Regions from separate parts of the Afifella sp. JA880 genome, predicted to be linked through region 2. Evidence: riboswitches for the same ligand, from Rfam matches in the RefSeq annotation. Region 2 holds a riboswitch; the other holds the start of a gene.
What was found. A riboswitch is a leader RNA that binds a small molecule or an ion and turns the genes downstream of it on or off. The one in region 2 is predicted to bind thiamine pyrophosphate.
Positions count from the first base shown of each region.

Region 1: another riboswitch for thiamine pyrophosphate. It lies ahead of NYQ83_RS12200 (ABC transporter permease); the one in region 2 lies ahead of thiM (hydroxyethylthiazole kinase).

Region 1 covers NZ_JAOANH010000002.1:857,413-864,540, forward strand. Annotated here, with positions in the region: gene rpoH (RNA polymerase sigma factor RpoH) at 1-909, shown strand, start outside; gene NYQ83_RS12190 (DMT family transporter) at 964-1,908, opposite strand; gene NYQ83_RS12195 (DMT family transporter) at 1,919-2,863, opposite strand; TPP riboswitch at 2,985-3,096, shown strand; gene NYQ83_RS12200 (ABC transporter permease) at 3,129-3,887, shown strand; gene NYQ83_RS12205 (ABC transporter substrate-binding protein) at 3,930-4,868, shown strand; gene NYQ83_RS12210 (hypothetical protein) at 4,905-6,608, opposite strand; gene NYQ83_RS12215 (adenylosuccinate synthase) at 6,650-7,128, opposite strand, start outside.
Region 2 covers NZ_JAOANH010000002.1:139,405-146,532, reverse strand. Annotated here, with positions in the region: gene NYQ83_RS08885 (xanthine dehydrogenase family protein molybdopterin-binding subunit) at 1-1,042, shown strand, start outside; gene NYQ83_RS08880 (DMT family transporter) at 1,106-2,032, shown strand; gene NYQ83_RS08875 (Lrp/AsnC ligand binding domain-containing protein) at 2,045-2,281, opposite strand; TPP riboswitch at 2,380-2,490, shown strand; gene thiM (hydroxyethylthiazole kinase) at 2,546-3,367, shown strand; gene thiE (thiamine phosphate synthase) at 3,364-4,017, shown strand; gene thiD (bifunctional hydroxymethylpyrimidine kinase/phosphomethylpyrimidine kinase) at 4,014-4,820, shown strand; gene NYQ83_RS08855 (TRAP transporter substrate-binding protein) at 4,817-5,902, shown strand; gene NYQ83_RS08850 (hypothetical protein) at 5,910-6,059, opposite strand; gene NYQ83_RS08845 (YeeE/YedE family protein) at 6,067-7,128, opposite strand, start outside.

The DNA of each region.
Region 1 (7,128 bases), 720 kb from region 2:
ACAGGCAACATCCCCGTCGTATCCACCGCCGAAGGCGGTTTGTCTCGTTATCTCGACGAGATCCGCAAATTCCCCATGCTCGAGCCGCAAGAGGAGTACATCCTCGCCAAGCGCTATCAGGAGCATGACGACCGCGATGCCGCGCATCGTCTGGTGACGAGCCATCTGCGCCTCGTCGCCAAGATCGCCATGGGCTATCGCGGCTATGGTCTGCCGATCGGCGAGGTCATTTCGGAAGGCAATGTCGGCCTGATGCAGGCCGTCAAGCGCTTCGATCCGGACAAGGGTTTCCGCCTCGCCACCTATGCGATGTGGTGGATCCGCGCCGCGATCCAGGAATATATCCTGCGCTCCTGGTCGCTCGTAAAAATGGGCACAACGGCCAATCAGAAGCGGCTCTTCTTCAACCTGCGCAAGGCCAAGAGCCAGATTTCGGCACTGGAAGAAGGCGATCTGAAGCCCGAGCAGGTGGCAACGATCGCCAAGCGTCTCAATGTGAGCGAGGAGGAGGTCATCTCCATGAACCGGCGGTTGTCCGGTGATGCCTCGCTCAACGCGCCGATCCGCGCCAATGAAGGCGAAGGCGGCGAATGGCAGGATTGGCTGTCCGACGATGAGACGGAAAGCCAGGAGACGAACCTCATTGCCCAGGACGAACTCCAGCAGCGCCGCGCCATGCTGAAGGACGCGATCGAGGTGCTCGACGAGCGCGAACGGCGGATCTTCGAGGCGCGTCGTCTCTCCGACGAACCGCTGACGCTGGAAGAGCTCTCGGGCGAGTTCGGCGTCTCGCGCGAGCGTGTGCGCCAGCTCGAGGTCAGGGCCTTCGAAAAGGTGCAGAAGGCGATGATCCGCGCCTCCAAGGAACGCGACCGCGGCGCCCAGCAGCGCCTCCTCGCCGACGCCTGAGGCGGAGCACCCGCCCAAGCGCTTGATCGCGCCGCGCTTCACCCACCAGGCGCGTCAACCGCCCCGCAACCGCCGCAGGGCCCGTCCGTCCATGACGACGAGCCCTGCGCCGATCATCGCCATGCCGGCAAACTGCCCCGCCGACAGGCTTTCTCCGAGTAGCACGACGCCGAGCGTCACCGCGCTCACCGGCACGAGAAGCGTGACGAGCATCGCGTTCGTGCCGCCGGCGCGCGCCAGAATCCGGAAAAACAGCACATAGGCGAATGCCGTCGAGAGGAGCGCAAGGCCGAGGATCGAAAAGATCGCGGCCATGCCGGGCATTGCCGTCGCGAAGGGCCGGTCGATGAGAAATGCGACCGGAACCATCAAAAGGGTCGATGTGGAAAGCTGCATCGCAGCCGCCACGACGGGATCGGTCGCCCGAAATCCCTTTCCGACGACCGCCGAAAACCCATAAGACGTCGCCGCGGCAAGCATCGCCAGAACGGCCAGGAAATCGGCCGACAGCCCGCGCAGGGCCGGCAGGCCGATCATCACGGCCACACCCAGAAAACCGAGAACGACGCCCGTGACCTTGTTCGTCGTCATCTTCTCATCCGCCGTCAGAACATGCGCGATGAGGACGGTGAAGATCGGCGTCGTCGCATTGAGGATAGAGGCCGCTCCCGCACCGATTTCGACGGTCGCGAAAGTGATCAGCGAAAACGGCACGGCGTTGTTGAGAAAACCCATCAAAAGCGCGCGCAGGTAAATCCCACCCCGGCTCGGCAGGCGCCGCCCGGAAACGATGATGACGACCCAGAGTGCCGCAGCCGCGATGCCGACGCGCAAGAGCACGAGCGTGAAGACCGGCACCTCCGCCCCCGCGACGCGCATGAACAGGAACGAGCCGCCCCAGAGGAGCGACAGAAGGACGAGAAGCGTCAGGCTGCCGAGATCGAGAGAAGCCTCCGCTGGCGCGGCGCGAGAAGATGTGGGGAGGGTTTTGGCGTCCATGTGACGAGCCCTAAGAGAGACTTCTCTCCGGCTCCACCCGATTCTTGAGGCGCTGCCTCCGGCTCGCCAGGAAGACGCCGCCGAGAATGCACACGCCGCCGAAAGCGTGGGCGTAGGTAAAAGTCTCGCCAAGGGCGAAGACAGCGAGAATGGCGCCGAAGAACGGCACCAGATGGAAGAAGGGCCCCGCCCTGTTCGGACCGATGAGATCGACGCCCCGGTTGAAGCAGATATAGGCGAGCACTGAGGGAAAAACGGCGACGTAGAAGAGCGCCGCAACGCTCGCCGCATTGATGTCGATATGGCCGCCGCGCAAAAGATCGAGCGCGCTTGCCGGCAGGAGCATGATGGCGCCCCATCCGATGGTGATCGCCAGGAAGCTCAGCCAGTGAAGAGGCGGCCGCCGCTTCAAAAGCGCGGAATAGGTGGCATAGATGACGACGTCGATCAGCATGATCACGTCGCCCGGATTGAGCCGCAGATGCGCCAGCACCTGCAATTGCCCGCGCGAGACGATGACCACGACGCCGATGAGGGAGACGACGATCCCGGCAAGCTGGCCGAAGGTGAGCCGCTCGCGGAAGAGCATGAAAACGACGAAGGCGATGGCAAGCGGCGTCGTCGCCTGCAGAAGCACGACATTGAGCGCCGTCGTATATTCGAGAGCCCAGTAGAGAAGCGTGTTGAAGAGCGTGATGCCGCACAAAGCCATCAGCGTCAGCACGCCGAGATGACGCTGGATCACCGGCCAGTCGGCGCGCAGAGCCTTCATGGCGAAAGGCAGGATCAACAGCGCAGCCCCACCCCAGCGCAGCTGCGCGAAAAGAATCGGTGAGAAATCATCGATCACCGCCCGCGCGACCACCGCATTGCCGGCCCAGAAGAGCGAGGTCAGCGTCAAGAGCAGATAGGGTTGATCGAAAAGCCAACGAAAAGGGGCAAAGAGGACACGCATTTCCCCGCCTCTATTCCTCTGCGGCAAATTTGTCATCCACCGGGACCATGGATGAGAGCGCAAACGCGACCGTGCGGCGACCGTGAGACGGCTTGCAAGCCTCGACCGGAGAGTTATGGTGGGCGTTTCCGAGGGGTGTGCGGACAAACCGCGCTGAGATGGCCGTGATGGCGGCCGGACCCTTTGAACCTGATCCGGGTCATGCCGGCGAAGGGACGGGCCTCAGTCTCTCCAGCACGCATGATCTCTGCCATGAAAGGGGCGCGTGCTGGCCATTCTCGCAATCCGTCTCGCGATCGCGATCGCACTCCTCGCCATCTGGGAAGGCCTCGTGCGCGCAACCGGCGTGCCGCGCTTCATCCTGCCGGCGCCGAGCGATCTCGTGACGGCTTTCTCCGCCCTCCCCTTCTATTATCTCGGCAATGCCGCCGTCACCGCGACGGAGATCGTGGTCGGCCTCGTCGCCGGAGCGCTGGTCGGCGCATTGACGGCGATCCTGGTCGTTGCCTCTCCCGCGCTTGAAAGGCTCGCCATGCCGATCCTGGCGGCAAGCCAGGCGCTCCCGGTCTTCGCCATCGCGCCGCTTCTCGTCATCTGGTTCGGCTTCGGCATGGCGTCCAAAGTCGTGATGGCCGGGCTCATCATCTATTTTCCGGTGGCCACTGCGTTTGCCGACGGTCTGAAGCGCACCGATCCGGGCCTTCTCGATCTCGCAAAGCTCAACCGCGCCTCCAGGCGCGACACCTTCCGCTACATCCGCATTCCTGCAGCCCTGCCCGCCCTCGCCTCCGGGCTCAGGGTCGCCGCCGCGATCGCGCCGATCGGCGCCGTCGTCGGGGAATGGGTCGGCGCCTCGGCTGGCCTCGGCTTTGTCATGCTGCAGGCCAATGCCCGCATGCAGACCGACCGCGTCTTCGTCGGCCTCTTCCTGCTCGCCGCCATGGCGATCCTGCTGCGCGCCCTGATCGACCTCTTCCTGCGCCGCCTCCTCGGCTGGGTGCCGGGAGAAGCGAGCATCGCCTGACGATCCGCCTAAACCCGACATCCGAAAAGAGAGGAAATGACCATGCTCGACCGCCTGCGCCTGATGCTTCTGGCGCTCATCTTGACGGCATCGCCCGCCGCAGCCGCGGACCACCTGACCGTGCTGCTCGATTGGTTCGTGAACCCCGACCACGCGCCGCTGGTCGTCGCGCAGGAAAAGGGCTATTTCGCCGAGGAAGACCTCGATGTGGAGATGATCCCGCCGGCCGACCCGAGCGCCCCGCCCCGCCTAGTTGCGGCTGGCGAAGGCGATGTCGCCATTTCCTACCAGCCCAACCTCTATCTTCAGGTGGCCGAAGGATTGCCGCTGGCGCGCTTCGGAACGCTCGTCGAAACGCCGCTCAACTCGCTCGTGGTTCTGGAAGGCAGTGATGTCACGACGCTCGCCGACCTCAAGGGGAAGACGGTCGGCTTCTCGGTTGGTGGCTTCGAAGACGTGCTTCTGAAGATGATGCTCGGAGAAAGCGGCGTGACCCTCGACGACGTCGATCTCGTCAACGTCAACTTCGCGCTCTCACCGGCCCTTCTCGCAGGACGTGTCGATGCCGTCATCGGCGCCTTCCGCAATGTCGAGCTCAACCAGCTCGACATCGAAGGCAAGCCCGGCCGCGCCTTCTATCCCGAGGAGCACGGCGTGCCGCCTTATGACGAGCTCATCTTCATCGCACGCTCCGACAAGCTCGACGACGACAGGCTGCCGCGCTTCCTGAAGGCGATCGAGCGCGCAACGCTTTATCTGACCAACCATCCCGAGGAAGCCCTCGAGATCTTCACGAAAGCGCATCCTGATCTCGGCGACGAGCTCAACCGCCGTGCCTTCATGGATACGGTCGCCCGCTTTTCGAAAAGCCCCGGAGCTTTCGACGCCGGCCGCTATCAGCGGTTCGCGGAATTCATGAAAGATCAGGGACTGATCGAGACTGTGCCGGAGCTGGAAAGCTACGCCCAGGCCGTTCGGTAAAGGCCAGTTCGGTGAAAGCCAGTCAGGCTGGGGCGATCAGGAATCGCCCCAGCTCTGCATCACATTCTCAAACACCTTGTCGCCCGGAATCCCCTTCTCGAAGGTGATCAGGGCCCGCTTTCCGCCCTCAAACAGGATCGGCAGGTCGAACCAGGAACCGCTGCGCAGAAGCTCCAGATTCCGCTCCACCTGATCGGGCGTGTCGGAAAGCGCGATCCAGTAGAGATCACCGGTCACGTCGACGGCAGCGCCTGCGAGCGGCTGTCCGCGCGCCTGCTCGTTCGGCTTCATCACCAAGGCCGGAACACGCTGCACGACCGCGGTGTCGTCGAGCGTACCGGAGAAGGCGATCTCGATGAGATGGCTCGCCGGCAGGGCAACGTCGTTGTTCTTGGAAATGGTGATCGTGACCTCGGCCTCACGCTCCGGCACATCGATTTTCGCCTGGATGGCAGAGCCTCCGTCGTCGCGCTTGACCGTCGACCACGACACGGCGCCGTTCACCGCCTTGCCGGCGGCCCCGTCTTCGCCCTGCTCGTAGAAGATCGCCCTTTGCCCGACGAGCGAACCGCTCGCGGCCTGTTCCGTGGCATTCCCGCTGGAGGGCGCCGTCTCGGAGAGCTCGTCCGGCGTTCCCGGCTGCGCCTCGTCGGCCGGCAGACCAGCGGCATCTGATTCGCCCGTGTCGTCCGGCAGACCTTCATCGCTCGGCGCACCGTCGAGTGGCGCATCCATCGGCTCTTCCTGGCTCGTGGAAGGTCCGGCATCGGACGTCTCGGCTTCCGGCCCGGAGAGGAGACGATCCTCGTCCTTGCCTTCCACGCGTTCGCCCTGGCTCTCGATGAGGCCCGTCAAAGGCGACGAGGACGGGTTGTCCTCGGCGTTCCCCGGGGCCGTTCCCTGTGCCGTCTCGTCGGAGGAAACCTGGCCGGAGATATCGTCATACGCGGTGACGATCGTATCCCATTGCGAATAGACGACCGCTCCGATGCCGAGCGCGATCAACAGAACCAGGACGGTCGCGATCAGCGCCGGCGCGCGCGATGTCCGCACCTTCTCCGAACCATCGTCATGGCGCGGCGCCGCGACGGCCTCGTCCCTGACCTCGTCTCCGGCCTCGCCCTTGGCCTTGGGCTTCTTTTCCTTCTTCCAACGCGACTTGCGGGCAGAAGGCGTTTCGTCCTCGACACCGGCGCCATCGATCCGGGCGTCCTGCGGGTAATCGTCTTTGCCCTCGGACGTCACATTCGGCACGGGCGCGCCGGCGGGGCCGGCCCCGGCCGCAGCATCCGGCCGCTTCGGCTCCCGGCTTCCGGCGAAATCGCCGCCAGCAGCACCGCCCCCAACAGAGCCGCTTCCCCGAAGGTCGCGCTCCGCATATTGCGGCACGGCCCGGGCGTGCGGCGGCTCCGCCCGAGGCGCCTCTTTTGCAGGAGGCGGGGGCGGAGGTGGAGGTGGTGGTGGCGGAGGGGGTGGAGGAGGCGGTGGTGGTGCCGGCTCCTCGTCGGGCTCCTGGACACCGGCACTCTCGGCCGCGAAATCTTCCTCCACGACGGCAATCGCATCTTCGAGCGCCGCGTGATGCCCGTCGATATCTTCGGGGGGCAGCGGAGGCTCCACGGCGGTGAGCTGGCGCGCCAACGCAGAGCGGGCGCGGTCATAGACCGCCTGGCGCATGTCCGGCCCGTCATCGGGAAGACTGGCGATGGAGCGTTTAAGGATCGCTACGTAATCGGGCATAACGCTTGAAGAACTGTGTAACCGTGGATTAACGGCAAGGCTTAGTCCTGAAATGGATCACGGACAAGGATCGTATCGGCTCGTTCCGGACTCGTCGACAGAAGAGCGACCGGAGCTTCGATGAGTTCTTCGATGCGCCGGACGTATTTCACCGCCTGGGCGGGAAGATCGACCCAGCTTCGTGCGCCGGCTGTCGATTCCTGCCAGCCTTCGAGGCTTTCATAGATCGGCTTCAACCGCGCCTGGGCCGCAGCACCCGCCGGCAGCCAGGACACGCGGCGGCCGTCCACCTCGTAGCCCACGCAGACTTTGATCTCGTTGAGGCCGTCGAGCACGTCGAGCTTCGTCAAGGCGATGCCGTCGATGCCGGAGACCTTGACCGTCTGGCGCACGAGCGCCGCATCGAACCAGCCGCAACGCCGCTTGCGGCCCGTGACGGTCCCGAATTCGCGGCCGCGCTCGCCGAGGAAGTTGCCGATCTCGCCTTTGTCTTCGGTCGGGAACGGCCCCTCCCCGACCC
Region 2 (7,128 bases):
GCACCTGGAACGGGCGCTGGAGGTCTCGGACCACGCCGGTTTCGAGACGCGTGCCGCAGAGAGCAAGGCGCGCGGACGGCTCAGAGGCATCGGGATGGCGAGCTATGTCGAGGCTTGCGCTTTTGCCGGCTCCGAACCGGCGAAAATCGTGCTCGAAGACGACGGCCATGTCGCGCTTTTCATCGGCACGCAGGCGACAGGGCAGGGACACCGCACGGCCTATGCCCAGTTCGTGGCCGAGCGCCTCGGCCTCGATCTCGATCAGATCCGGGTGCATCAGGGCGATACCGATGAGCTGGAAACGGGCGGCGGCACGGGCGGCTCACGCTCCATCCCGCTCGGTGGTCCGTCCGTGCGGATCGCATCGGACAATCTTGCGGAAAAGCTCAAGGATCTGGCGGCCGATGCGCTGGAAGCGGCTGCGGGCGATATCGAGCTTTCCGCCGGAGAGGCGCGGATTGTCGGGACCGACCGGGCGATTTCTTTCGCCGATCTCGCGGCCAGAGCGGGCGACCGCGCCGAGGTGACGGCGATCGGAGAGTTCAAGCAGGCGGAAGCGACCTATCCGAACGGCACGCATGTCTGCGAATTGGAGATCGATCCGGAGACGGGCAGCACGCGTATCGAACGCTACACCATCGTCGATGATTTCGGGGTGAGCGTGAATCCGCTGCTGCTCGAGGGCCAGGTGCATGGCGGTGTGGCGCAAAGCATCGGCCAGGTGCTTCTGGAGAACACGGTTTATGACGAAGACGGGCAGCTTCTGACCGCAAGCTTCAGCGATTATGCCATGCCGCGCGCCTGGGACACGGTTTCCTTTCATTTCGAGACGCGCAACGTGCCTTCGACGCACAATGCCCTCGGCATCAAAGGTGCCGGGGAGGCGGGAACGATCGGCGCGACGCCCGCGGTCATGAATGCCGTTGTCGATGCGCTTTATCGAGAGTACGGGATCCGCCATCTCGACCTGCCGGCGACACCGCTGCGGGTATGGAATGCCATTCAAGCCGCAAAGGCGGCGCTCCCCGGACAACGAGGCTAGGGTGACCAAAGACGTAGCGGACTGCCGGCGTAACGCGCGGCAGAGCCGAGGCGGTGGGCAATCGTGACCACAGCGACCCGCGCCATCATTCTCAAGGTCAGCTCGACCATTGCCTTCGCGCTGATGCTTTCCTGCATCAAGCTCGTCGGCGAGCGCGTGCCGACCGGCGAGATCGTGTTCTTTCGCTCCGCCTTTGCGCTCGTTCCGCTCCTCGGCATGCTCGCCTGGCAGAACAAGCTCAAGGAGGCCGTGCGCACCAAAGATCCCTGGAGCCATGCCCGTCGCGGCCTCGTCGGGGTGACCACGATGATGCTGTGGTTCGCCGGCGTCCAGCGCCTGCCTCTGCCCGAATCCATGGCGATCAGCTACGGCGCGCCTTTGATGATCGTCGTGTTGGGCGCCCTGATCCTGCACGAAACGGTGCGCATCTATCGTTCGACCGCCGTTGCCGTCGGTTTCGTCGGCATCATGATCGTGCTGTGGCCGCGCTTCGATCTACTCTCGAGCGGTGAACTCGGCGGGCGGGAATTCGTCGGTTCGCTCTGCGCGCTCGGCTCCATGGTGCTGACGGCGGTGGTCGCGATCCTCATCCGCAAGATGACGGCGACGGAATCGACCTCCGCCATCGTCTTCTATTTTTCCGTCACGTGCACGGTCGTGGCGCTTTTCACCATCCCGTTCGGATGGGTCATGCCCGATACGGAAGAGATGATCCTTCTCATCCTGTGCGGGCTTTTCGGCGGCCTCGGACAGATCACTCTGACGGCCGCCTACCGTTATGCCGAGACGTCGACGATCGCGCCTTTCGAGTATGCCTCGATGATCTGGGGCACGATCGCCGGTTATCTGCTCTTCAATGAAATTCCCGGAATCAACGTCGCCGTGGGCGGAGCGGTCGTCATCGCTGCCGGCATCTTCATCATCTACCGCGAGCATCAATTGGGGCTGGAGCGGCGAAAGATGCGCAAATTGTCGACGCCGCAAGGGTGAGGCGGATGAGCCTCAGAACGCCTTGAAGGTGGGAATCGTTTTGGTGTCCTGGATGCCTTCGATGACGTGCACCTTTTCCTGCACGAAGCGGCCGATGTCGTCGTCTGCGCTCAGATAGAACTTTGCCAGAAGGTCGTAATCGCCTGCTGTGGAATAGATTTCAGACGCGATCTCGGCGTCGGCCAGGGCGGTGGCGACCTGGTAGGCCTGGCCGAGCTGGCATTTGATGAGTACGAAAAACGGGGTCATGGCTGTCTCCTTGGCGCGGAGAAAACCGCAACTGTCCGGTCGCGGCAAGGGCCAAGCGGCCGATGCTTGCAAAGGGGTTCTGAGACCACTAGATCGGAAGACGTCTCAGGGGGTGCCGCTGCAATCTGTAGGCGGCTGAGAGGCGATCCGGCCAACCCCTCGAACCTGATCCGGTTAACACCGGCGGAGGGATGGGATGATGCCGAGAAATCCTCGTCGTTCATTTGCTTCCGCTTCGGGCCGGGTCCGAAGTGGGAGAATTTCATGCCTATGACGATCGACGAGGTCTTTGCGGCGTTGACGGATCTGCGGGCGCGCCAGCCTCTCGTCCAAAACATCACCAACTTCGTTTCGATGAGCGTCTCCGCGAATGCGCTTCTCGCCCTCGGCGCGTCACCCGCGATGGTGCATGCCGAGGAGGAGGTCGGCGATTTCGCCAAGCTTGCGGATGCGCTCGTCGTCAATATCGGCACGTTGTCGCCCGCCTGGCTGCGCGCCATGAAAAAAGCCGCCGAGGCCATGGGGGAGCAGCAGAAGCCCTGGGTGCTCGACCCGGTGGCGACGGGCGCGACGCCATTTCGAAGCGAAGCCGCGAACACACTTCTGTCCCTGCGGCCGACGATCGTGCGCGGCAATGCGAGCGAGATCATGAGCCTCGCAGGCGAGGCCGGGGCACTCGGCAGGGGGGTCGATTCTCTTGCTGCCTCCGATCAGGCCGTTGCGGCGGCGAAGGCGCTGGCACGGACATCGGGAAGTGTCGTTGCCGTGACTGGTGCGACCGATTACGCGACAGATGGCAATGAGGTCGTTTCGGTCACCGGCGGGCATGCGCTCATGCCGCGCTCAACCGCCCTCGGCTGTGCGCTTTCCGCCTGCGTTGCCGCGTTCTCGGCCGTGCGGCCACCGCTCGAAGCGGCAACCGCCGGGCTTGCCGTTTATGCCGCTGCCGGCCGGATCGCCGGTGAGCGATGTGGCAACGGGCCAGGGCATCTGCCCGCCGAGCTTTGTGACGCGCTTTTCCGCATGAACAAGGATCTGCTTGCCGCCCATTGCGGTATCGGCGCCGGAAGCGGGGAGGAGGAATGATGCGTCATCCCTTCGATCTTTCGCTTTATCTCGTCACCGATCCGAGGCTTTGCGGTCCGCGGGATTTTTTCGAGACGGTCGCTGCGGCCGTCAAAGGCGGCGTGACGCTGGTGCAGCTGCGCGACCCCGACGCCGGCACGCGCGAACTCGTTGCCATTGCGCGCAGCCTGAAGGCGCTGTTGGAGCCGATGGGCGTGCCGCTCATAGTCAATGACCGCATCGATGTCGCGCTCGCGGCCGGGGCTGACGGCGTGCATCTCGGCCAGAGCGATATGGACGGCGCCGATGCAAGGCGGCTGATCGGCGAAGAGCGCATCCTCGGCATCTCCGTCGGCAATGCGTCGGAACACGAGGCGTCCCGAGAGGCTCTTTCCGGCGCCGACTATATCGGGGTCGGACCGGTCTGTACGACGGCCACCAAGCCCAATGCCGGTGCGGCGATCGGCCTGGAGGGGCTTGCCACGGTCACGCGGGATGTCGGGCTTCGATCCGTTGCCATCGGGGGCATCGGCGCTGCCAATGCCGCCGCATGCATCGCTGCCGGGGCCGAGGGCGTTGCCGTCGTATCCGCCATCATGGGGGCCGACGATCCACAAGCCGCCGCCCAGGCGCTTCTTGAAGAAATTCGTACAGCGAAGGACACACAATGACGGCCATCGCACTTTCGATTGCAGGCACAGACCCGACCAGCGGCGCCGGCATCCAGGCCGACCTCAAGACTTTTTCAGCTCTCGGTGTCTATGGCGCGACGGTGATCACGGCTCTGGTCGCCCAGAACACATGTGGTGTGAGGGCCATTCACGACGTGCCCGCGGATTTCGTGGCAGCCGAGATGGATGCGGTCTTCTCCGACCTTGCCGTCGGCGCGACCAAAATCGGCATGCTCTCGAAGCCGGAGGTCATCGAAACCGTGGCGGAGGGGCTGACGCGGTGGGAGCCCGGTCCCGTCGTGCTCGATCCGGTGATGGTGGCGGCCTCCGGCGATCCGCTCATTGCCGATGAGGCCGTGACGAGCCTGCGGGAGAGACTTTTCCCGCTTTCCGCCGTGATCACGCCCAATCTGATGGAAGCAGCCCGTCTTCTCGACGAGGAGCCTGCGGACGATTCCGACATCATGCTGCGCCAGGCGCAGGCGCTTGCCGATTTCGGCGCAGGGGCGGTCCTTCTCAAAGGCGGGCATGGCAATGGCGACGAAGCCGCGGACCTGTTGTGGTTCGAAGGCGAGGCCCATTGGTTCAGCGCGCCGCGCATCGATACCAAGAATACACACGGTACCGGCTGCACGCTGTCCTCGGCGATTGCGGCGGGGCTTGCCAACGGGCTCGGCCTGCCGGAAGCGGTCGACGCCGCCAAGGCCTATGTCCACAACGCCATCGTCAATGCGGACCTTTTGGAGGTCGGCAAGGGGCATGGACCGGTTCACCATTTCTACCGGCAATGGAGGAATGGATGAGCTCCGGCCACAGCCTCAGCCGGCGCGGCCTTCTCACCGGAGGGGCGGCGGTCGCAGGCGCCGGTGCGCTTGCCCGACCGGCAGTCGCCCAAAGCCGCATCGAATGGTCGATGGTCACGTCGTGGCCGAAGAACCTGCCGGGTCCCGGCGTTTCGGCGGAACGGATCGCACGTGATATCGAGATCGCGTCCGGCGGACGCATGGTCGTGCAGGTGCATGCGGCGGGCGAGATTGTTCCGGCTCTTGCCGTGTTCGATGCGGTGTCGGAAGGGACCGCCGAGATGGCGCATACCGCCTCTCTGTTCTGGGCCGGCAAGGCGAAGGTCGCTCCCGTCTTCACCGCGGCGCCTTTCGGCCTGACCCCTCTGGAGCACATCACCTGGATCGACCATGGCGGTGGTCAGGAGCTGTGGGACGAGCTTTACCGGCCGTTCGGGGTGAAGCCGTTCATGGCCGGAAACACCGGCTTTCAGATGGGCGGCTGGTATCGCGGCGAGATCAACTCGCTCGACGATTTCAAAGGCCTCAAAATTCGCATGCCGGGCCTCGGTGGTGAGGTCGCGCGCCGGCTCGGGGCAACGCCCGTGTCGCTGCCAGCATCGGAGATTTTGCCGGCGCTCCAGTCGGGGACGATCGACGCGACGGAGTTTTTGGGGCCGTGGTCCGATCTTGCCATGGGATTCTGGCAGGTTGCGAAGAACTATTACTGGCCGGGCTTTCACGAGCCGAACGGAACCGGCGAGGGCCTCGTCTCGATCTCCGCGCGGGAGAAGCTGCCGGACGATCTCAAGGCGATCGTGCGGCATGTCCTTGCGGTGGAGAACATTCGCGGTCTCGGTGAGGCCGAATGGGAAAATGCTCGGGCTCTGGAACAGCTCACGCAGGAAAAGGGCGTGATGCTCAGACGGTTTCCCGACGATTTCCTGGCTGCGGCGCGCCAGGCGTCAGACGAGGTCTTCGACGAGCTTGCAGACGCCGGCGGCGTGCAGGCGGAGATCGTTGAAAGCTACCGCTCGGCGCGGGCACGGATGCAGCCCTGGTCGGAAGTGAGCGAGGCGGCGCTTCTCGCCGCCCGCCGTTGATCAAGTTTTATCGCGTCGACGGGCAGGGCGCGCCGCAAGGGGCGCAGGCGACGACGTCGCTCGTTCCCGTCTGATGCAGAGGCGGTGACAGGAGATGGTCGGCAAGAACGAGCAGGAGCCCGAGCGTCACGAAGCCGAAAAGAAGATAACGCGCCATCACCGCCTCAATTCGCCAGACCGAAGGCAGGCCGCAGCCGAATGCCGATCAGAGTGCCGAGAAAAGCCGAGGCGAACCAGATCCACCCGTGCAGGGAACCCGAGGCGATGCCGCCGAGGAAGGCCCCGATGTTGCAGCCGAAGCCGAGGCGGGCGCCGTAGCCCATCAAAAGGCCGCCGATGACGGCGGCAAGCGCGGATTTCGCACTCGGTAGAGGCGCCTTGGCGAAAGATCCCGCAAGTGCGGCGGCCGCCATTGCGCCCAGCACCAGGCCAATATTCATCACCGAGGTGACGTCTGCGAGAAGCGAGGTGTGCAGCGCCTGATCGCCTTTCGGCCATTGCCAGAACTCGTACGCCGACATGTCGATGCCGATCGCCTGTGCCGCCTTCGCGCCCCACAGAGCGAAACCATAGGTGATCGTCCAGGGATGGCCGGCGATGAGGAGCGTCAGGAGGTTGAGCACGACGAGTGCGCCACCGGCCCACAGAAGCGGCCAGGGTCCGCGCCAGAAATGCCCGGGCTTTTTGGCCGGGGCCATGAAGTTCGCCCGCTTTTCCATGGCGAAGGTGAGGGCGCCGACGAGCGCAAGGCCGATGAAGATCGCGATCAGCGCACCCGGCACGGTCAGGAACTCGGCGAGGTTGACCGGATCGAAGCCCGGCTGGTCGAGCCACCAGGGGAGCTGAACGGAACCGACGACCGAGCCGATAATGAACGCGACGAGCGTGATCAGCATCCGCCCCGAGCCGCCGCCGAGGGTGAAGAGCGTGCCAGACCCGCATCCATTGGCGAGCTGCATGCCGAGGCCGAAGAGGAACGAGCCGACAATGAGCGAAGTGCCGACCGGCGCGATTGCACCCTGGACGGTCAAGTCGGGCACCATCCCGTTGATCAACGGGATGAAAAAGAGTGCCGTGAAGGCGATGACCCAGAGCTGAGCTCGGAGCCCACGCCCATCGCTTTTCGTGACGCAATTTCGCCATCCGGCGGTGAACCCGAAGGCGCCGTGAAGGAGCGCCGCGCCAAGCCCGGCTCCGATCAAAAACAGCGAGGCCATCTTTGGCGA